Regions from separate parts of the Lactobacillus sp. wkB10 genome, predicted to be linked through region 3. Evidence: predicted binding sites of a transcription regulator. Region 3 holds the regulator's gene; each other region holds the start of a gene.
The links. Region 3 encodes LexA, which represses DNA repair genes until DNA is damaged. Its sites were predicted from a motif close to CNAACANNTGTTNG; they were not measured.

Region 1 (5,979 bases), on a different contig from region 3:
GCTCTAAATCATGTTTTTTAAACACCAAATAATTGTCTAAACTATTTTGAGCTTCAACACCTAAATAACTATTAATTTGCGATCCATATTTGTATTTGCTACCAATAGATACAGGAACAATATTTTTATTTGTTCCAGCTCTAATCAGACTAACTAAAGAAATTTGATCAACTAGTAGACTAAAACGTGAGAATTTACGATATTGATCCAGGTATCTGATATGAATTCTTAAATTTTCACCTTCTTTAAATCTTCCCATTTCGATTGGCCCTATAAGCTGCTGATAGGTTGCCAACCGAGAAATTGCCTGTATTCCGTTTTTACTTGATAATGAAGCAAAATATGGAGGAACAAACTGGTAAAAATTTTGAACATCACTGCAAGCCAGTAACTGCTTATCAGTGGCTTCTTTATCAAGTACTTGAAATACGTGTGAGTTTTTTATCCATTTAGCATTAAGATATTTATCCATCATGCTAGAATCAAGCAACCCAGAAATTGAATCAAATGGATAACCTAACTCTTGTAAAAAGTCTTTTAATTCAGTTGTTATCTTTTGGTTCACGGTATATTCCTCCATTCAATTCGTATTGTATACCCTTTCATTTTATCAAAATATGTTCAATTGCGATAATTTATGTCAAAATATGCCACATCATAGTTGAATTATAATAAAACGAACAAATAAAAAAGGTTGAATTTTTAAAAATTCAACCTTCTACTTTACTTCGCAATTGATACAGCTCGTTTTTCACGAATAACTGTTATTTTAATATTACCCGGGTAATCAAGTTCCTTTTCAATTTGGTTACGAATGTCTCGTGCCAATACGGTAATACGATCATCTGAAATTTTATCAGGCTCAACCATTACGCGAACTTCACGTCCGGCTTGAATAGCATATGCCTGTTTAACTCCATCATACCTGCTAGCTATTTCTTCCAGGTCAGTAAGTCTTCTAATATAATTTTCCAAACTTTCGCTTCTGGCACCGGGTCTTGCAGAAGAAATTGTATCCGCTGCAACTACCAATTCAGCAATAAACGATAACTTCGGCACATCTCCATGATGTGCTGCAATTGCATTAACAACCACATCCGGCTCATGATACTTCCTAGTCAATTCCACGCCTATTTCAACGTGTGAACCTTCAATATCATGGTCGACTGCTTTTCCAATATCGTGTAATAATCCCGCGCGAACCGCTAATTTTTCATTTAATCCAAGCTCCGCAGCCATTGTCCCAGCTAATTTTGCAACTTCAATTGAGTGACCTAAAACATTTTGACCGTAGGATGTACGGTACTTAAGTCTACCCAATATTTTAACCAGCTCAGGATTCATTTTATGAATTCCCAGCTCCATTAGAGCGCTTTCTCCAGCTTCGTAAATGTCATCATTTACCTCTTTACGAGCCTTGTCGACTGTCTCTTCAATTCTAGCCGGATGAATTCTTCCATCCTTAATTAAACGCTCCATTGCCCTTTTAGCAATTTCACGTCGAATTGCATCAAAACCACTTAGCGTGACAACTTTAGGTGTGTCATCAATAATTAGATCCACCCCGGTAAGTGCCTCAAAAGATCTGATATTACGCCCTTCACGACCGATAATACGACCCTTCATTTCCTCATTAGGCAAATCAACGACTGACACTGTAGTTTCGGCTACTGTATCAGCAGAACTGCTTTGAATAGCATCAATAATTATTTTACGTGCATAGTGATCCGCCTTGGCTTTTACTTCTGCATTACTATTACTAATCATTTCTGCTCGTTCTTTAACTAATTGGTCTGCCAATTGATTTAAGACGAGCTTTTTCGCCTGCTCCTTGTCTAAATGAGCAACTTCGTAAAGTTTTTGTGTAGTCTGTTCGACCAATTCATCAGCCTTTTGCAATTTAGCAGTTAATTCAGTTTGCTTTTGTTCCAGCTGTTCATCTTTTTTAGCTAAATCTTCCTCTCTTTCTTTTAGCAAAGAGTTTTTATGATCGAGAGTATCCTCTCGTTGTGTTAAGCGATTTTGATCGCGTGCTATTGTATCACGTTTGTCGTTTAATTCATCTTCAACTTTTTGTCGATAATCTTGAATTTGTTCTTGAGCTTCAAGAATTTTTTCCTTTTTAGTGTTTTGCGCACTTTGTTTTATAGCGTCAGCTGCCTGCTTCTGTGCATTGACTTCAGCCTTAGCAGCGTCGACTCGTGCTTTTGCTTCGGTTAAAATATGATCGGCATCGTTTTGAGCATTTTGGGCTTTCTTCTCCCAAATTTTTTTACGTATAGCGTATCCTACAACTGTGCCTACTATAATTGAAATAATAGCAATCGCGACGGGAATCAAAAATTTATTCATCATGATTTCTATCGCCTTTTTATTTTTTTAGATTATTCACACAATATTAATGATAAAGAACCACGGGGATTATGTCAAACGTCATGAAAAAAACCTCAACCAGTTTTCACAGGTCGAGGTCTATTTCTTCATAGTTAGCTACTTTTGCTGTCAGCTTCTTTTTTATCAGAAGCTTCCTTTTCTTTACTTGCAACTTTCTTAGCTTTTTTTTCTTTTATTTTTTCTGGATCTTCTCTTTCAGCTACGGATTCTTCATCAATACCAAATGCCTGACGAACTTGCTTCTGAACATCATCATAAACATCAGGATGATCTTCAAGATACTTTTTTGCATTTTCACGACCTTGTCCAATTCGTTCATCATGATATGAATACCAAGAACCAGCTTTAGCAATAATGTCCTTGTCAGCGGCCATATCCAAAAGTTCGCCGCTTTGCGAGATACCTTTACCATACATCATATCAACTTCGGCAACTTTGAATGGTGGTGCAACTTTATTTTTAACAACTTTAATTTTTACACGGTTACCAGTAATTTCACCGCCAGTTTGCTTGATTTTTTCCGCTCTTCTGATTTCTAGGCGTATAGTAGCATAAAACTTGAGTGCACGACCACCTGGTGTAGTTTCAGGATTACCAAACATGATCCCAACTTTTTCACGTATTTGATTAATAAAAATTGCTATAGTTTTAGTCTTATTAATATTACCTGAAAGTTTACGCAATGCTTGACTCATTAAACGTGCTTGCAGTCCAACGTGACTGTCACCCATCTCGCCGTCAATTTCAGCTTGAGGTACAAGTGCTGCAACTGAATCAACTACTAAAATATCAATTGCACCACTCGTAATCAATGTGTCCGCAATCTGCAATCCCTCTTCACCAGTGTTGGGCTGGGATAAAATTAGTGAATCAACATCAACACCTAGTGCTTCTGCATAAGCAGGATCCATCGCATTTTCAGCATCAATATAAGCAGCGGTGCCGCCTCTTTTTTGCACTTCAGCGACCGCATGTAAAGCTACTGTCGTCTTACCAGAAGACTCTGGTCCGTAAATTTCTACAATTCTACCACGGGGATAGCCGCCAACTCCTAAGGCCGCATCAAGAGCAAGCGAACCTGAAGGAACAGTTGAAATTTTGGTGTCAGCTTTATCGCCCATACGCATGACGGCGCCTTTACCAAAATTCTTTTCAATTTTCTTAAGCGCATTTTCCAATGCAGCTTGTTTTTCATCTTTGGCCAAGACTCTTGTCCTCCTATAAATAGTTTCATCATTTTAATACGTAATAATTATACTTTGCTTTAGTGTATATTTGCAAGAAAAAAGGCGAACAAATGTTTATTAATTTTGTTCACAATAATAGTTACGCAAAAACCAGCAAAATTTTTTTAGTTTGCCTTTTTTAATCCCTTTGGTTCTAAAATTTTTTGCAAGAAGTTCAAAATGACATCTGCCAAAATTGCCATTAAAGCTGTAGGAAGAGCACCGGCCAGTATAATTGCACTGCCGTTGGTAGCATTAGTGCCACGGATAATAATATCACCTAACCCGCCAGCACCAACAAATGAGCCAATTGATGTAATACCAATAGCTATTACTAAAGCGTTTTTTAAACCTGCTATAATAACTGACATCGATAAAGGCAGACGAACCATGTAAAGCAGCTGAAACTTTGTCATACCCATACCTTTACCAGAATCAATAACATTTTTATTAACATTACTCATACCAGTATATGTATTTTTTATAATAGGTAAAAGTGAATAAAGTGTAACAGTTACAATAACAGTCATAACACCTAAACCCAGACCAATCATTACAATGGACAACAGAGCCAAAGATGGAATAGTTTGAATAAAGTTGGCAATTTCAACAACAAAGTCACCTAAATGACCATTGCGGGAGATAAAAATTCCTACTGGAATTCCTATAATTGCAGCAAATAATACCCCATATATTGAAATGAGAAAAGTACGATTAAATTGTTCCAATACGTAACTGCCATTATGGGCATAATAATAAATAAACTGCTGCCACAATGATAAATGAGACATTATTTCTCCCCCCTAAAGTAATTATGCTTTACTAAAAATTGATGTGCAACAATAGCCGGCTCAAGCAGCTTATCATCAACTTGAAAATTCATTTTACGAATATCATGAACACTCACATTGCCAACTAACCGTTTCAGTATTGGCTTTAATTCAGGATGCTCGCGCAACAAATAATTATTGATTAACATCCCACAATTATATGGTGGAAAGAAATGCTTATCATCTTTGAGAAGATGTAAATTATAGCTGTCAATTCGACCATCTGTTGAATAGCCCAAAATGACATCCATTTTTCCACTATTCAAAGCAGAATATACTAAACCTATGTTCATAGGATGGGCTTTAGAAAAAGTCATTCCATATGCTGTTTGAAAAGCCGGATAACCTACTCCTGGGGCATTAACCCACTCCGATGCTACACCAAAAGAAAATTTGTCTTTAACTTTCTTTAAATCTGAAATTTTATAAAGATGATATTTCTTTTGATCTTTTGCTCTAACCATAAAGGCATAATTATTAGCAAAACCATAGGTATGCAAATAAGTTTGGTCCCATCTCTTTTTTACTTCTCTGCGAACTGTATCATTTGCCTTCTTGGAATCTTTAATTGCAGGTAAGAGCAAATTTGCTGTTAACTCGCCACCATCATACGCGGCTGCTTGTATATCAGCATCATGACGATACAATGCCTGGTGTTGCATAGGTGCAGATCCCAAATTATTAACAATGGATGTCTTGTATGAAGTTTCGTGCTCAATTAATTGAGCAACAATATTAGCCATAATTTGAGATTCAGTCGTTGTTAGTGCCGTAATTCTAATGTTTTTTTCACTGCCCTGACTATCAGAAAGTCCCGGTAGACCACAAGCACTAGTAGTAAGCATTACGAGCAAGGCTGTTATCATTAACAATATTTTTTTAAAATACTTTTTCACGATGAACGCCTCCTTATATTCCTTTTGGAGTCAGCTTACGTTCCAGCTTGCCCAATAGGTAATCTGTAAGAAGAGCCAAAATGATTACAGGAATTGTTCCTCCAAAAATGAGATCCGTTTGGTAGAGACTAAGCCCGTTAAAAATAAAGTCTCCTAAGCCGCCAGCTCCGATATACGAAGCCAGAGTTGCCCAGGCAATTACATAAATAGCAGAAAGTCTAATTCCTGCCATAATTACAGGCATGGCTAAAGGAATATCAACTTTTAAAATAAGCTGCATATTAGTCATGCCTAACCCGCGTGCAGAATCAATTGTATCTTGATTTACATCAGTTAGTCCTACGTATGTGTTACGTAAAATTGGCATTAAACTATAAAGAAAAAGAGCTATAATTGCTGGTACTTTACCAACACCAAAAAATGGTATCATAATTGCTAGAAGCGCCAAAGCTGGTATAGTTTGTAACATACTGGCTATTGCTATTACCACTTTAGCAATTCGCTTAAATTTCATTAATATAACGCTCAGTGGAACTGCAACTAGTATTCCCAGTCCTAAAGAAATAGCAGAAATATATATTTGTTGCCAAGTTTTTACTAATAACTCTGAACCGTGTTGTGCAAAAAAGGCTG
Region 2 (5,979 bases), on a different contig from region 3:
CTATGTCCAACACTTATATTGATAAGGATGTCAAGTAGATTCAGGAATATTAACTTCTATAAAAATTTAGTATTGCTGTAAAAATGATAAACCAGTATATATCAAATAGTCTGACGAACTTTATGCTAGAAAAAAAGTACCAAGCATTTTAATAGCTTAGTACTCAAATTATGTTAAATTCTAATCATTTTTATCTTCAACTTTGTAAAATTTAACTCGATTAATTAAGTAGTCAAATAAGAACACACAGATTAAATTAAAGACAATAATAAAGAGTATCAATAACGGGTGGTCTTCTTGCTCATCTGTCATATTTAACAAATATAAAGTTTCAAAACTAATAGGTACGCCTTGTAATGCCAAACAGTAAATTAAATCATTTTCGACTTGGTCAATAAATGTATCTTCTTTTACTTCAAACCAAGCTGTAGCAATTATTGTCATGATGAACGCACTAATTGACCATATTAAGTTAAAATTCAGCTTATTGGAGAAAAAAAGCGCCATTCCAAATGTACACAACAATAGTAAGGCGGCTCTTGCTAATTTCATTTTCATCTCATTTCCTATAACCTTTCTTTTTGATTTTTTAATTATTATATAATTTATAATTATAAATGAAATATAATGTTAATCAACAGTCTAATCAGTAATTGCAGTTAAATCATAAAAAATGCTGCACTTATTTCATGATATTTAGCACTAAATTTAATTTAATTTATTTTTAATTACTCACTTTACATCTTAACAGTTATGTACTAACCTATAAGTTATTATTATCATAAATATAACTGAGATTTTAAGTTAAATTAAAACTGCTTTTTTGTATCTGAAAAAAATTCAGAGAGACATAGAAAAGTTGATATCTGTGAAAAATTTAATATTGCTTTGTGCATAATAAATCTTGGCAATATCATGATTGGAGCTATTAATAATGATCAAAAACCAGACTACGATGAAAGAACAACTGCTAATAGATCATGGCTATAAATATTTATGGTTTATTGTATTAGGCGCATTCTTATTAGTTTTAATCTTACCGTTTTTCAAATCTGTTGATTTAAGCGTTGGCGCCTTAGGTCTTCTACTATCAGCTTTGGCGGAAGTATTGACAACATTTTTTCAACACAAACATATTACCTTTATTATAAGTTTGGTTTTAGGTTGGCTATTAGCTCTAATAATTTGTGTTATTCTGTTTTTTTACATTATGTGGGCTTCGGGCAACATGCTTTTTGTCAAATAATGAATTTAAATAAATATTGCCACAGAAAAGAAAGAACACGAAAACAGGCAAACCACTTAATTTGTGGTTTGCCTGCTTTTTAGTTGATGCTCAAATAGCAGTGTCCGCTTAATTCATCATCCAGCTAATCGATCTATTATATTATTCTTTTAGTATCCCGGTAATTAAAACTAATGAAGTTAGACTTTAAAAGCTGCGCGCTATTTATCGTGTTCTTTGTGCCATTCTTTAATCTGCTCCAGCCTCTTTTTAAAGCGGTCTTCATGACCCTGCGAGGTTGGCAAATAATATTCATGTCCCTCTAAACTTGGTGGCATAGTTTTCATTGTCGTTAACTTGTCTTTAGCATAATGCGCCAGCTGGTAACCTTTACCATAGCCCAAATCTTTCATTAACTTAGTTGGGGCATTGCGAATCTGCAAAGGTACTGGTTCATCAATAGTCTTCTTAACATCTTCTTCAGCAGCTAGTCTAGCCTTATAAACTGCGTTTGATTTCGGAGCAAGTGACAGATAAATCACAGCTTCCGTCAAATGCACATCACATTCCGGCATCCCTATAAATTGGCAAGCCTGAAAGACGTTGACCGCTACATTCAGTGCATTAGTATCAGCCAAGCCAATATCTTCACTGGCAAAGCGCACTAGTCTTCGTGCAATATAAAGCGGATCTTCTCCACCTTCAAGCATGCGCGACAGCCAATAAATTGCCGCGTTTACATCGCTGTTACGCATTGATTTATGCAAAGCTGAGATAATATTGTAGTGTTCTTCCCCGTCTTTATCATACAAGACTGACTTTTGTGTGATTAATTGCCCCAGACTATCCATAGTCACGGCGATCGTATTACCACTTTTGTTGCCATTTAAAACCGCCATCTCCAGCGTGTTTAAAGCAGTTCTGGCATCACCGTTGGCAAATTTGGCAATGGCTTTAACCTCCTGCTCACTGATTTTGACGGTAAATTTGCCAAAACCGTTAGGGTTGCGCAAAGCATTTTGCAATAACTTGATAATATCTTTGACTTCAAGCGGTTTTAAGACAAAAACCTTGCAGCGTGAAAGCAGTGCCGAATTAACTTCAAAGGAAGGATTTTCGGTCGTGGCGCCAATTAACGTGATACTGCCACGTTCAACATAGGGTAAAAAAGCATCTTGTTGTGCTTTATTAAAGCGATGGATTTCATCTACAAATACCAGCGTTTTTTGCCCCACTTCGTGTTCTGCTTCAGCCTGCTTCATAATTTTACGAATTTTAGTAATGCTGCTGTCAACCGCACTAAAATTAAAAAAGCTCGCTTGACTCTGCCGGGCAATTATTTCAGCCAAAGTCGTTTTGCCGACTCCCGGTGGCCCCCAAAAAATCATTGAGGAAACCTGGTCATTATCAATGATTTCTCGCAAAATTTTTCCCGGTCCCAGCAACTGTTCTTGTCCTACAAACTGATCTAGATTTTGGGGACGTACACGGTTAGCCAATGGTTCATTTTGCCCATTATTTGCAAATAATGATTCTTGCTTCATCATTACATCTTCTTTGTTTACTTCTAGACACTTACTAACCTAATTATACAAGTATTTGTACGCTAGCAAAAACAAATGAACATCTGTTTGCTCTGATTTTACTAACTAGTTTGCGTTATAATTATATTAGGTATTAAGTTACACATAATGAGGTGAAGATATGGAATTTTTTAAGAAAATTGGTCTTGGCTTAGCCGCAACAATGTTGACAATTAGTCCGCTGCTGCCAAGTCTAAATCATATTCAAACAGTGCAAGCTGCGCCAAAAACACAAAAACTAGCTAAAAACAGAATTACTTTAGTCAATGACGCACCCGTATATAATCAATATGGTCAAAGACTTAAAGCAAGAAAAAACGGAGATCTATCTAAAATTGAAGCAGATGTGAATGGATTCTGTTATGTTTCTTCTTTTGATATCGACTCCTTAGATTATTACGGCACAATAATGATTAATGGGCAAAAATACTATAAAATTGGTCAAGGAGAATATATTAATGACGGTGATGTCAATAACGTTAACGGCAAAAGCTCTAAGACCGGTAAGCTGGTTTTGAATCACAGATCTGCAATCTATACTAAAACCGGTAAGCTAAAAGGCAAGACTCTACCAGTTAAATCAGTCGTTAACTATCAGGGTCAGGTTAAGCAATCTCAATCTCAATCCAAGCAAAAATATTATTTTGCAAAATTTAACGTTTCTGAGCAAAAGGCAACCTTTTATTATTTGCCGACAGAAACAGTTAATGGTAAAGACTGTTATGCAATAGGGAAAAATCGTTATATTAGAGCAAATAACGTTGACAGTATAGATGGGTATCCTCTTATGTATAATGGCGTTACCTATGCCACTGTTCTCAAAAAGACGACAACTCAAACATTAACCAATGATTCTACTAAGCACGTTCTAAAAAAGGGTCAAAAAATTAAAGTTGATTTAGCGGTCCAGCCTTGGGCAGAAGACTTTGAAGGCTATATCTATCGCCTGCACGATTATCCTAACGAATATGTTGGTCAAAGTTACATTAAATTGAGAAACTATTTGCCAACATCAAGTTACGATGAACTTACATTCACCTATGTAAGGCCTAATACTACGACAAATACTAAATTCTATAATTTTGACGGTACTCCAACAGGTATCAGTTACAGGAACCGTAAGCAAAACCCCTTGACCGTTGATGGTCTTTATTACTTATGGGTACCTAGTGAAAAGAAAGCAGAACTGTTTTATCACTATTTAACCTACAGAATAGACAGAAACTATTTTGTTAATAACGATGGTACTGACCTTAAAAAACCAGAGTTTGACAAAAACAATAAACTAATTGAATCGACAGAAGATAAGATCCATTATACTAACAGCTTTGTCAAAGCTAGTGATGTTACTTTCGCCAGTGGAATTAAGCTTACCCCTCTCAATACTGCTAAAGACGCTGAGAACGATCAGAAAGTAGCAACAGATAAGGATAAGCAAGAATTGCAAAGAAAATTTGAGGAAAATAAGAATAACAAGAATGTTAAGTGTGAGCAACAAAGTGCAGTAAGTAATTATAATAACGCTTTGATGATTGCTTCTTCTATTTTACAATCTCCAAAAGCAACGATTGCACAAGTAAAACAGGCAATTTGGTTACTTGACACAACCAAAATTCAATTAAGTACTTTAAACTTCGCCGAATGGAGTTAAATTAAAAAATAGAGTTAGTCCACTTAAACAAGAGTGGTTTAACTCTATTTTTATGTTAATAATTTGGTTAACGCATAGCTAATCTAATAGTTCTGCATCGAGCAAGAACATGATTAGCATAGGTTTCTCCTTTATATGAAAAGCGCAGTTGATCAAAATATAATAAGTTACCATCTGACACAACTGGAAGAAACTCGCGTGGGTACATCAAATAAATATTCCAAAAGTATAAATATTCTGTATCACATAAATTCTCAATAATTTCTACTTGAGATTCAACCGTAGGTGAAATTTTTGTATAAAATTTAGAAAAATTTATATGATCATAATTAAAGTTTAGTACATAAAGCAATGTTTCTGCATCATACGGTTTTCTTCCAAAATCTTTCTCTTTTTCCGAACTTATTATTATTTGTTTGAAATATTTTTGCGCATAATCATCATATGAAAATTGCTCTAAATTAAATAAATCTACCAATTCTCTATAGATATGAAGTTTTTTACCATTAGTAACTACATGATCTGCTTCTTTTTGAATCTTTTCAAATTTAGAAATAACATATTCATCAGCACTTGCTTTATATTTTAATTTTTCTTGCTCTGACAATTGGCTGTTTATCTTCGTTTTTCTTCCATCATAAAGCTGACTAGCATATTTTTGTAATACAAATCTGATTAAGTCATTTGGCATCTCATATTCTGAAGACCCCACTACTTCAATAGCTACTTCTGCCATAAATGAATAGTCTTTTTTTGCTACATCCTTAGTGATAAAATAATAAAATTCTAGATAATCTTTCTTATTTTTTATATAAAATATAGATTTTAGTTCCTCTTTATTCTTTGAAGTTTCAATTAATTCTGCCATACTATGATTTGTTGCTAGGTCATCAATAAAATAAGAAGTAGGGTTCTTTTTAAAACTTATTCGTAACGAGTTATTTGTGAATAAAATTCTATTAATTAAATTTTCAATTTCTGTTTTACTTTTTCCTGCTTGCACAACTGAATGATTATTTAACAAATCATTATAATAATTTCGGTGAAACAAATACAAATAAATAATAAGCAATTCTTGCGTTAAGTAAACCTTATCAAGTTTATTCCTACCTATTAATTGATTCTGTACATAATTCAAATATTTATTAGCATCTCTGGCATTTTTTCTTTCATTAATAAAAATTTCGGCTATATCATTAAATTCAAAATCCCTAGTATATTTATAAAGATAAGACTTTTTGTCAGGATTTTTATAGTTTTGTAGATTATTTCTAATTTTCGTATTAATTAATTTTGTAATATTCTCCGATTGTAATTGCACAGGTAATCCGATTTGACGATCAATTATCTTACTTAAATAGTTATCTTCATTTTTACTTATTTTATCAAAATCACCTACAAAAATGATTCTTGTCTTTCCGTTAAGTTGGTTGAAGAACAAGTAAAGTTCGTTTTGTACATCCTTATGTAGTCTGTCAAAATCATCAACTATCAAAATCCTGGGGTGCTTTTTACGTTGC
Region 3 (5,979 bases):
CCGGAGAAGGAGAAAATAAAAATGGATCCATTAATTCAAGAATTAACTAAAGAACAATTACGTGACGATATTCCTGACTTCCGTGCAGGAGACACAGTTCGTGTCCACGTGCGTGTTGTCGAAGGTTCACATGAACGTATTCAGATGTTTGAAGGCGTTGTTATTAAGCGTAAGGGCACTGGAATTGGTGCCAGCTATACAGTACGTAAGATGGCATCTGGTGTTGGTGTTGAACGTACTTTTCCAGTAAACGATCCGCGTGTTGCCAAGGTTGAAGTATTGCGTCACGGTCGTGTACGTCGTGCTAAACTTTACTACTTACGTGATCGTCACGGCAAGTCTGCTAGAATTGCAGAAAAGCGTCGTTAAATAAGCGCTTAAGTAAAAGAGAATCATTCCGTAAAGGGATGATTCTCTTTTTTGTTTATGTTAAAATCTTCAGCAAAATATTTTTTATGGAGGAAGAGAATTATGAAAGAACCATTTTTGTTAAATTTTGATCCTGAACCGATGGCGGTTTTAGAACCAGAGCACGAAAAAGAAATTAATCACTTTCATTTTCAACCTAAATTGCTGTTTGCATTTTTAACTACAGCTGCAATCAACAAATTTTTAGTTGGTCGTTCTCATAAACAAGTGGGATTTTTTGAATGTTTTGAAGGAAAAACTCCCATTTATGAAGTTGATTTAGATGGAGCAAAGTTTACCCTTTGTCAGGCTAAAATGGGGGCCGCGGCCGCTGTGCAACTGTTAGATTGGTTAATAGGCTACGGTGTTAAACAGATTTTAGCAATTGGCTCAGCAGGTTGTTTGGTTGATTTACCGGAAAATTATTTTCTCGTGCCTATAAAAGCCATAAGAGACGAAGGTACGTCATTTCATTATTTAAACCCAGGGACATTTGTCATGTTAGAATCTGCATTTTTAGACAAAACAAAGAAACTAATGAACGAAAATGGATTTACGGTTAAAGAAGTAACTACGTGGACTACTGATGGTTTTTTTAGAGAAACTGCCAAGAAAGTAAAACAGGCTAAAGCATTGGGCGCCTCATGTGTTGAAATGGAATGTGCGGCGCTCGCTGCTTGTGCACAATTTAGAGGGGTCGACTTTGCACAAATATTATTTACGGCAGATTCTCTTAAAGACATAGAAAAGCATGATGAAAGAGGCTGGGGCAGGGATGCTCATGAAGCAGCAATTAATTTAGCTACCAATATCATTAGTAAAATTTAACCAAGTTTGTGAAAAAATACTGACGTGGAACCAAAGTGAAACAGCGTTATTATTCACAAGCAAATAACATAAAAGCTTTAGAAATAGCATTTTTAAGTATAAAATCAATGTAAAAATTGTGAATTGATTTAAAGCATTAGTTGTGGAAAGTCAATTTCTTGCCATTATGACAGTATTTTGAGACGTTACGTTTGACTACTAACAGGAATTTTGTTAGATAAATATCTAAAAATACTTAAAGTTCAAGCAAATCAAAATAATAGTCAAAATTAGTCTGATAAACCAGTGAGACCAAGTGATTTGTCCGTAAAGAAAAATTCCGTTTGCTAGAGCGGTAAGTAAAACTGCTACTAGAAATATAGTAGTTAAAAGTGGTTTTTTTAGAAAACTTCCGGCAATAATGCCTAATGCGAACAAGACGTTGATCATGATTAGCCAAATTGGCAAACTAGTAAAAGATGAAAAGCTGGCGCTAGTAATAAGAACACCATATATAATAGTTAAAGAGATTGTTAGATATGACATTTTTATACCTCCTGCTAAAATTTAATCATCTTAGGTCGACCCTACGTCAAGGAGATAATTATGTATTTGAAAGAATTTATTCAAAAGGAAAATACTACACGTGATACAGTTAGACATTATATCTACTTAAGCTTATTAAATCCTGGTCGTAAGGGAAGAAACTATTGGTTTACTGAAAACGAAACTGATATTTTTGAAGCAATTAAAGAGTTCCAAGACTTAGGTTTTTCGCTTCAAGAAAAAAAGGACATAAAAAAACTACACGATGAATCGTGTAGTACTGAAAAGCAGCGTAAACAAAACTTAAAGTTAATTAAGGATAAAATCGCTGTTATAAATGCAAAAATAAACAAATTAAAAATGCAGGAAAAAGTCCTGGAAGAAGTAAAAGAAACTATGGAGAAAAAAAGCATTATTGAAACTCGTAAAAAATAATTTTTATTTATCCCAATAATGCTATAAAGCTCTTTTGTTAAATAATAGTGTTACGGTACAGTCCAACTACTTTACCTAAAATGTGGACGCTTGACAATATGATCGGTGCCATCGTATCATTTTCAGGCTGTAAACGATAGTGACCTTTTTCCTTGTAAAATCGTTTTACAGTTGCTTCATTTTCATCTGTCATTGCTACTACAATTTCACCGTTAATAGCTGAAGATTGTTTGCGGACAATTACGTTATCTCCGTTTAAAATACCAGCATTAATCATACTTTCTCCATGTACTCTCAACATAAAGAGATCCCCAGCATCGTTTGCTAAATCAGGAGGCAAAGGGAAATAGTCTTCTATGTCTTCAACAGCTAAAATAGGTTGACCAGCAGTCACATCACCAACAACTGGAATTTCTTTTGGTTGGACGCCAATTGCTTTTTTCCCTTCATTGGTTATTTCTAATGCTCTTGGTTTTGTAGCATCCTTTATTATTAAGCCTTTGTTTTCAAGCCTTGATAAATGGCCGTGTACAGTAGAAGTGGAAGATAAATCTACAGCATGACATATTTCACGCACAGTTGGAGGAAAGCCCCTGTCTTCAACCGTTTCATATATATAGCGTAAAATTTGCAACTGCTTGTTATTTTGTTTTGTAGTCATAGTTATCTCCAGTATTATAAACGTCTTTAATACTTTTAATTCTAGCAGATAATTTGGTATAGTACAAACAAGCGTTCTGAAAATTTTAAACTTTTTTTATTACAGATAATAATGTAGACTTTTTTAAGAGAGGTGCTAAAAATGAATGAAGATCTTGAGAAAAAACTAATAAATCGGATAAATGAACTTTATCATAAAAAGGAATCTGTTGGACTGACAGAAGACGAGGAAATAGAACGGAAGAAATTACATCAGGAATTTATTAAGAACTTCAGAGCAGGCTTTAAACAAGATGTAGAGAATTTAGTGATAATTGATAAAAATGGCAAAGAAATTACTTCTGAAAAAGCGAAAAAAGCTCAAAGAAAAAAAGGTTTAAGAAAAGATTAACTTTGATCTTTAATTTTACTGTATTTTTAGGTAAGATATACCTATTGGACAAATTGAGGTGATTATTTTATGAACTTAGGATTAGCGATTTTTCTGATTGTTATAGCATTAATATTAGGACTTGTAGGAGGCTTTTATGGTGCCAGAGCATATATGAAAAAATATTTTAAGGATAATCCGCCAATCAGTGAAGATATGATTGTTGCCATGATGTCTCAAATGGGCCAAAAGCCTTCAGCTAAGAAGGTAAACCAAGTGATGAACATGATGAAGCACCAAAAATAAAAACTTACTAGATTGAAATAGTGTGGCGGAGAATAAACTCTCCGCTTTTTTACTGAATTTTTAGGTGAATAATGGGCATATTTTTTAAATTAGGTTGGTTTTTTAAAAAAGAAAAAAAGCGTTACCTAATTGGTATTACGTTTTTGGCACTTACTTCAGTTGTGAACTTGGTGCCACCGAGAATCTTAGGTCTAATGGCTGATCAATTAGATGAAGGACATATTAGTTGGCAAGAATATGGTCTTCTAATTTTGGCAATTGTTTTAGCAGCCCTGTTGCTGTATGGCTTTCGCTATTTTTGGCGTAGTCAGATTTGGGGTGGTGCAGCAGAACTGGAACTACAGTTAAGATCGAAACTATTCCGTCATTTCATGGCTATGGATCGCACTTTTTACCAACGTCACAGAACAGGTGATTTGATGGCTCACGCTACAAATGATGTTTCGGCCGTTCAGGAAGTTGCCGGTGAAGGCGTTTTAACACTCGTTGACTCACTAATAATGAGTGTATCTACCATGGTGGCCATGATTGCTTTTGTTGATTGGCGTTTAACATTTGTGGCTCTTTTGCCGTTACCATTTTTGGCTTGGGGAGCATGGAAATTAGGAGACAGGCTACATGATGCATTTGATAAGTCTCAAGCAGCTTTTTCCAGGTTAAACAATAAAACTCAGGAATCAGTTTCAGGTATTAAGGTTTTGAAAACATTTGGTCAGGGTGAAGAAGATACTGCTGCTTTTGACCAAATGATAGATGACACTATTAAAATCAATAAAAAAGTTTTTAAATGGGACTCTATGTTTGATCCTTTAGGCACATTGCTTATTGGTTTGACATATACAATAACTATTATTTACGGTGGGATGCTTGTTTTTAACAAAGCACTCACTATTGGCCAGTTAGTTTCATTTATTGCATACATTGGTAATATGGTCTGGCCTATGTTTGCCATCGGATATCTTTTTAATATTTTAGAGCGTGGAAGCGCAAGTTACGATCGTATTGAAAAGCTGCTGGAAGAAAAGTCTGAAATTACGGATAAATATGCTGATCAAAAATTATCTGCCAAAGATATAGCGGGCGATCTTATTTATCATGTTAAATATTTTGCATATCCAGATGAACCGAAAGTTCAAGTGCTGAATAATATCGACTTTACGTTAAAAACAGGTCAAACTCTGGGTCTTGTGGGTAAAGTAGGAGCTGGTAAAACTACTATAATACAGCTTTTACTTAGGGAATTTGATAAGTATGATGGTCACATTACGCTAAATGGACATGATATCAGAGAGATTCCGCTTAATGTTTTATTACGCCAAATATCATATGTACCTCAAGACAATTACCTATTTTCAACCAGTATCCAAAAGAATATCGCTTTTTCAAAAGCAGACAGTAATGAAAGTGCTATTGTTTCTGCAGCAAAGAAAAGTGATCTGCACAATGATATTTTACAGATGCCAGGTGGTTACAATACTTTGGTGGGTGAAAATGGCGTTTCACTTTCCGGAGGACAAAAGCAACGTATGTCTATTGCCAGAGCGCTACTTAAACAAAGCCAAATCTTAGTTTTAGATGATGCATTGTCAGCAGTAGATGCCAGGACTGAAATGTCTATTTTACGCTCTCTAAGAAAGGAACGTAAAGGAAAAACAACATTAATTGCTACGCATAGACTTACATCGGTAATGAATGCTGATTTAATTTTAGTCCTAAAAAATGGTCGGATTGTTGAACGAGGAACTCATGACCAACTGCTGATGTTAAATGGTTGGTATGCTGATATGTGGCAAAGACAAGAATTAGAAGACAAGGTAGGTGACTCCAATGGACGATGAAAATTCATTCCAATCAGTCTGGTCTCAAGAAATTCCTGTGAAAGAGCAACTTAGCATTTTTAAGCGCTTGCTGCGTTTTGTGATGCATTTTAAAAATGAAATGATCATTGCAGGTATTGGTGCTTTTTTAGTAAGTGTAATTAATGTTTTACTGCCATATGGTTTACAGTATTTTTTAGATAATTTTTTGAGTAAAGCTGATGTTACAACACAAATAATTCTATTTGCTGGTTTTCTTTACGCATTTGGTTCCATTGTCAAAGGAATTTTGCAGTTTACCTACGAGTACTTTTTTGCTTTAGGATCAGAAAAATCACTTGAAGGATTGCGTTCTGAACTTTATAAAAAGTTGCATACATTAGGAATGCGATACTTTGATCAAACTCCAGCTGGTTCAATAGTCTCAAGAGTAACAAATGATACTATGACTTTGAGCAATTTTTTGACTGTATTATCAAGCGTAGTAATTTCATTTTTCTCAATTATTTCGGCTATGGTAGCGATGTTTTCTACCAATGTGGTGGCTGGATTTATAGTTCTTGCTTTTTTACCCTTACTTTTAGTGATTATTTGGCAATATTCTAAAAGAAGTTCGAAACTTTACCGTAG
Region 4 (5,979 bases), on a different contig from region 3:
TAATTAACTTGTTAGCCTCCTTAATCACAGTAGTTATATCAGCATCAATTGGCATATCGATTGCATCAAAAATATAGTTACCACAAAGATAGTTAATAACTGCCTGAATACTGGTGGCTGTATTTTCACCATGAGCTACCATTAAACCACGTAACTGAATATTTTCATCCACATGGTCACTTAACAGCAATGCAAGGATTAAAGCTATGCTTTTATGACTTTCAGAATCTAAAACAGGTAATTTTTCATAAAATTTGCTGGCTACATGAAATGAACGAGGCAAATAATTCGTTATTACTTCTTTCAGCTTAGAGATATCACAATTGGGTTTAAAGTGACGCACATATAACAAATAAATAATCGGTTCTAAATAATCAGTTTTATTTAAACCATATTGTTTGACAATGATATTTTTAAAAAGGTATTGGTGTTGAACATGTAAACCAGATTTTAATGACTCTTTATTAATAAATTTATTAACTGCCTGCACTCTTAACCGACATGTATTCAAGTTTTCATCAGTATAATTATCTTCAAGAATTTTTAGAGAATCAGTAATATCAGTTAATTTTTGTTCCAAACTAATCTGGGGTATAAAAGATTTCTTTTTATCAGGATCAACAATTATTTCTCCATAATCTTTAAATTCAGGTAAAGTTTCCAGTTCTAGATTTTTTAATTTAAGAGTAATTGTAGTGCTGTTATAACAATCGTGATAGGCTGCAGCACATGAAACTTTAATGGTATTTTTAAGATATCCAATATTTCCAGTATGATTTAGTTGTAAAAGTGTTGATACCACATCTTTATCTACAAAAATTTTTTTATTAATTTTATGAGCTTCACTCATAAATAATGTATTAATTAGCTCCAATCGTTCGTCAACGGGTCGATCAATATAATCAGGTAAATTTATTCTGACGGGAATCCGTCGTAAAAAGGTTGTTAAAAGAACATTTTCAGGCGTTTCAGTCGTTGCCATAATCAGTCTGACTTTTGACTTTTGCGGATGTACATTATCTCCCATTTTATAAAATTGCCCGGAGTCAATAAAACTAAAAAGCTTTTCTTGATTTTCACTACTGAGACGATGCACTTCATCCAAAAATAAATAACCGCCATTTGCCTCTTTCAGCAAACCATCTTTAGCAGTATCGGCGCCAGTAAATGCACCTTGAACATAGCCAAAAAGCATACTGGAAATAAGTTCAGGATTGTTGGCATAATTAGCACAATTTAAAACTATATAAGGTGCTTTAGTAGCAATAACACCAATTTCTTTAGAATAAGAATATAATTTACGAGCTAAAAAGCTTTTTCCTACTCCTGACTTACCTGTAATTAAAACATTTAATCCATCAGGAGGATAAGCTGCTGCAGCACTTAACTGTTCAATTGCTTTTTTCAGTGAACCGTCACTACCAATTACACTCTCAAAAGACGCATGTTTAATTGGATTTTTAGCCTCAACTTTAGACCACTTAACCGGTCGTTCAGCAATTTTTTGTATTTTCTTGTCTTTAACTAATTGGTTAAGATAATGACTAACTACTGATCTAGATAAACTTAACCTTTGGGCGAGACCCTTCGTGTCAATTGTTGTACCATCTGGTAATAATTCAATTTCTTTTAATACACGCTCTTTAGCTATACTCATTTCTTTTAACTACCCCTACTTTCATTATCTGTATTATAACCATTAATCAGAGCGCTTTCTATTTATCATCACTACCATATAAATTAGATTTTAAAGAGTTTATCTTTAGCCATCCATTTTTAACATTAACAATAAAATTAAATTAAGCCTTGACTTTAATTTCTTATTTTTTTATAATTCGGTTATTGAAGTTGGAGGTAAGGGTAATGATTCAATTTAGTCAAAAAGAAATTCAACTAAATAATCGTTATTATCTTAGCTACTATAGATAAGAGTTTGGGTTCATCTAGGTGGATTCAAACTAAACACAAGTTTGAATTTATCTATGATGGCTAAGACTCTTTTAGTTTGGTTAGCCACATAGCTTTCTAAGTGGCTGACCACATTCAATCGTTTTTGGCAATAAAAATTTTTGTGTACCCGCTTAGAAATAAGTGGGTATTTTTATGGAGGCAGAAAATGCATTTTAAGAAATTGATCACAGGAATTAGTATTGTCGGATTAATGGCACTGGGAGGGTGCAGCAGCAAAAAAGCCAGCAAGGCACCTGAGGTTAAACATGTCGGTGTGTTGCAAGTAGTGCAGCACCCCTCTTTAGATAAGGCATACAAAGGTTTTAAAAAGGGACTAAAAGAAGAAGGTTTTGTTGAGGGCAAAAATCTCAAGATTGATTATCAGAATGCGCAAAACAATCAAGACAATCTGAAAAGTATGAGTGAAAAACTGGTTAATGAAAAATCAGATTTGATTTTGGGTATTGCCACTCCGGCTGCACAGAGCGTTGCTAATGCGACCCAAAAAATACCAACTGTTGTTACTGCTGTAACTGACTTGAAAGCGGCTAAGTTAGTTGATTCAGATGCTAAACCTGGCAGAAACATTACGGGAACAACAGATATGGTTTCAATTAAACGCCAGATCAAACTGCTCCTGTCAATTGTTCCGAAGGCTAAAACTATCGGTATCATGTACAACGCTGGTGAATCAAACTCTAAAATACAGGCCGATTTAGCTACGGCTGCACTGAAAAAAGCAGGAGTGAAAGTTTTGATTAAAACCGCAAATACAACTAATGATGTCCAGCAAGTAACTGAAACGCTTGCGTCTAAAGTTGACGGTATTTTTGTTCCTACCGATAATACTTTCGATTCAGCTGCTTCTGTAGTTGGAAAAGTAGTCAAAGAAAAGAAAGTTCCCCTGGTAGCAAGTTCCGTTGATCAAGTTAGAACAGGTGGTTTGGCCTCAATCGGAATTGATTACGAACTATTAGGAGAACAAACGGGCAAAATGGCTGCAAAAATCTTATCTGGAAAAGCTAAGCCAGCTAACATGCCGGTTGAAAAAGCACATGATATGAAATTAGTTGTTAACAAGAGCATGGCAAAAGCACTGGGAATTGATCCTAAATCAATCAAAGCACCTAAATAATTTTAAGTTGATATAAAAAGGCCACTGAAAAGTGAAATAAATAGCAAAAGCGCAAAGCTTTTCTGCTTATTTCAAACGGGTGACCTTTTTATTTTGTCTCGCTTTAAGTGATCATAAATATTATTATTTTTACAAGCTAAATTTATTATTTCTTGACTTTTTCTTCTTTATTTTTTATAATCTTCTCATTAAGGTTGGAGGTAAAGTTTTATGAAATGTAATCTAATACGAGTCTCACAACTGAATAACCGTTATTACTTTAGCTATTTTAGATAAGGTTTGGGTTCATCTAGATGAATTCAAACCAGACTCAAGTTTTGAATTTATCTATGATGGCTAAAGTCCTTTAATTGCGGTTAGCCACATGGCTTCTAAGTGGCTAATCACAAATGATTATTACTAATAATTCTTGTATATCCACTTAGAAATAAGTGGATATTTTTTACGGTCAGCAGGATTACGGAGGAACGAAAATGCGAATCAAGAAAATTATTATGGGAATGGCTTTAACTAGTCTGTTGCTGCTTAGTGGCTGCAGCAACAAGAAATCAGGAAGTACAGCAACTGTCAAACATGTGGGTATATTGCAAGTGGTACAGCATCCCTCATTAGATGAGGCTAACAAAGGTTTCAAAGAAGGCTTGAAAGAAAATGGCTACGTTAAGGGCAAGAATCTAAAAATTGATTATCAAAATGCCCAAAATAGCCAAGACAATCTGAAAAGTATGAGTGAAAAACTAGTTAATGAAAAATCAGATTTAATTTTAGGAATTGCTACACCGGCAGCGCAAAGCGTAGCAAATGCAACCCAAGATATTCCTATTGTAGTAACTGCAGTGACTGATCTAAAAGCTGCTAAATTAGTAAATTCAGATGCAAAACCTGGCAGAAATGTTACTGGAACTACTGACATGGTTTCAATTGATAAACAAATAAAATTGTTATTATCAATAGTGCCTAAAGCTAAAACAATTGGCATCATGTACAATGCCGGTGAGGCCAATTCTAAAATTCAAGCGGATCTAGCTGTCAAAGCACTTAAAAAAGCCGGTGTTAAAGTTTTAATTAAGACAGCCAACACTACTAATGATGTCCAGCAAGTCACTGAAACTTTAGCTGGAAAAGTACAAGGAATTTACGTACCAACAGACAACACATTTGCTTCTGCTTCCTCAATTATTGGTAAAGTTGTTAAGGAAAAGAAAATCCCTCTAGTAGCCGGTTCAACTGACCAGGTTAAAACTGGAGGCTTGGCTTCAATCGGAATAGATTATGAGGCGCTTGGTAAACAAACCGGCAAAATGGCTGCTAAGATTTTAGACGGTAAAGCTAAACCTAAAGATATGCCTGTTGAAAGGGCAACTGATTTGAAATTGGTGGTTAACAAGAAAATGGCAAAGGCACTTGGAATTGATCCTGCTTCAATTAAAGCACCTAAGTAAATTAAAGAAAGGCAGCGTGAATCAATAGTTATGTTGAATACATTTTGGGAGTTATTACTTTCATCTACTTCTCAAGGATTACTTTGGTCATTAATGGCAATCGGTGTTTACTTAACTTTTCGGATATTAGATCTAGCCGACATGACAGCTGAAGGCAGCTTTCCATTAGGGGGAGCCATTGCAACGATGTGCATTATTAAGGGAATTAATCCTATTTTAGCAACTATTGCCGCCTTTGTTGGTGGTTTGATTGCTGGCTTAGTTACTGGTATTTTGAACACCAAATTGCGTATTCCTTCCTTACTAGCAGGAATTATTACAATGACTGGCTTGTACTCCATTACTTCCAGAGTAATGCAAAACGCTGCTAATGTTTCATTGCTGGGCAAAGATACGGTTTTTACAATTGCGCAAAATTGGGGATTAAGTCGTAACAATGCAGTAATTGCGATGGGATTGATAATTGCACTTTTGGTTATACTATTATTAGTTGTTTTTTTCAAAACTGAAATTGGCCTGGCTATGAGAGCTACAGGCGACAATCCTCAAATGAGTGCCGCAAATGGTATCAAAACTCAAGGAATGAAAATTTTAGGCTATATGATTTCTAACGGCTGCATTGCCCTGTCAGGTGGACTTTTAGCACAAAATAACGGCTTTGCCGATCTTAACTCTGGTGTTGGTACTCTTGTTATCGGGTTGGCTTCAATTATTATTGCAGAAGTACTTATCAGGAATCTGCCAATTGGTGGTCGTTTACTTACTTTAGTTGTAGGTGCCATCATTTATAGGCTGATTTTAGCCCTGGTATTCCAGATGAATGTAGAACCATCTGATGCAAAATTAGCTTCAGCTTTAGTTTTAGTTGTGTGCTTAACTTTGCCGAATTTCCACTTACCACACAATCTTAAAGGAGGAAAGCAAAATGCCAGAAGTACTAAAAATTAAAAATTTGCATCAAACTTTTGAACAAGGAACTGTCAATGAAAACCGGGTTTTACGCGGAATTGACCTTAATTTAGAAGCCGGGGATTTTGTGACTATCATTGGTAGTAACGGAGCCGGTAAGTCTACCCTGCTCAATAGTATTGCTGGTACGCTGCCTATTCAAGAGGGTCAGATTATTTTAAAAGGTACTGATATTACAAAAATGCCTATTACTAAACGAGCCAAAAATATTAGTCGTGTATTTCAAGATCCTAAAATGGGAACAGCGGTCAGATTAACAGTTGAAGAAAATTTGGCTTTAGCCATGAAACGAGGCCAACGACGCGGTTTTCGCCCCGGCGTTAAAAAACAAGATAGAAAATTTTTCAAAAAACAGTTGGCACAACTTAACTTAAATTTGGAAAATCGTCTGGAAACTGAAATTGGACTTCTTTCTGGTGGTCAAAGACAAGCCATTACGCTTCTAATGGCGACTTTGCAGAGGCCAGACTTGATTTTACTAGA

Region 1: the regulator LexA is predicted to act here: its motif matches at 3,685-3,698, upstream of recA (recombinase RecA).
Region 2: the regulator LexA is predicted to act here: its motif matches at 2,846-2,859, upstream of LACWKB10_RS07815 (replication-associated recombination protein A).
Region 4: the regulator LexA is predicted to act here: its motif matches at 1,960-1,973, upstream of LACWKB10_RS03570 (ABC transporter substrate binding protein).

What each region holds. Positions count from the first base shown of each region.
Region 1 covers NZ_JRJB01000001.1:152,726-158,704, reverse strand. Annotated here, with positions in the region: gene LACWKB10_RS00780 (AraC family transcriptional regulator) at 1-565, opposite strand, end outside; gene rny (ribonuclease Y) at 724-2,352, opposite strand; gene recA (recombinase RecA) at 2,487-3,599, opposite strand; gene LACWKB10_RS00765 (ABC transporter permease) at 3,746-4,411, opposite strand; gene LACWKB10_RS00760 (osmoprotectant ABC transporter substrate-binding protein) at 4,411-5,316, opposite strand; gene LACWKB10_RS00755 (ABC transporter permease) at 5,360-5,979, opposite strand, start outside.
Region 2 covers NZ_JRJB01000010.1:41,176-47,154, forward strand. Annotated here, with positions in the region: gene LACWKB10_RS07805 (hypothetical protein) at 181-552, opposite strand; gene LACWKB10_RS07810 (hypothetical protein) at 935-1,246, shown strand; gene LACWKB10_RS07815 (replication-associated recombination protein A) at 1,447-2,769, opposite strand; gene LACWKB10_RS07820 (SLAP domain-containing protein) at 2,930-4,459, shown strand; gene LACWKB10_RS07825 (P-loop NTPase fold protein) at 4,527-5,979, opposite strand, start outside.
Region 3 covers NZ_JRJB01000015.1:30,608-36,586, forward strand. Annotated here, with positions in the region: gene rplS (50S ribosomal protein L19) at 22-369, shown strand; gene LACWKB10_RS09315 (nucleoside phosphorylase) at 469-1,236, shown strand; gene LACWKB10_RS09320 (hypothetical protein) at 1,462-1,761, opposite strand; gene LACWKB10_RS09325 (MerR family transcriptional regulator) at 1,822-2,196, shown strand; gene lexA (transcriptional repressor LexA) at 2,234-2,857, opposite strand; gene LACWKB10_RS09335 (DUF896 domain-containing protein) at 2,999-3,247, shown strand; gene LACWKB10_RS09340 (YneF family protein) at 3,317-3,532, shown strand; gene LACWKB10_RS09345 (ABC transporter ATP-binding protein) at 3,604-5,370, shown strand; gene LACWKB10_RS09350 (ABC transporter ATP-binding protein) at 5,360-5,979, shown strand, end outside.
Region 4 covers NZ_JRJB01000004.1:49,816-55,794, forward strand. Annotated here, with positions in the region: gene LACWKB10_RS03565 (sigma 54-interacting transcriptional regulator) at 1-1,657, opposite strand, end outside; gene LACWKB10_RS03570 (ABC transporter substrate binding protein) at 2,162-3,085, shown strand; gene LACWKB10_RS03575 (ABC transporter substrate-binding protein) at 3,559-4,527, shown strand; gene LACWKB10_RS03580 (ABC transporter permease) at 4,561-5,475, shown strand; gene LACWKB10_RS03585 (ABC transporter ATP-binding protein) at 5,453-5,979, shown strand, end outside.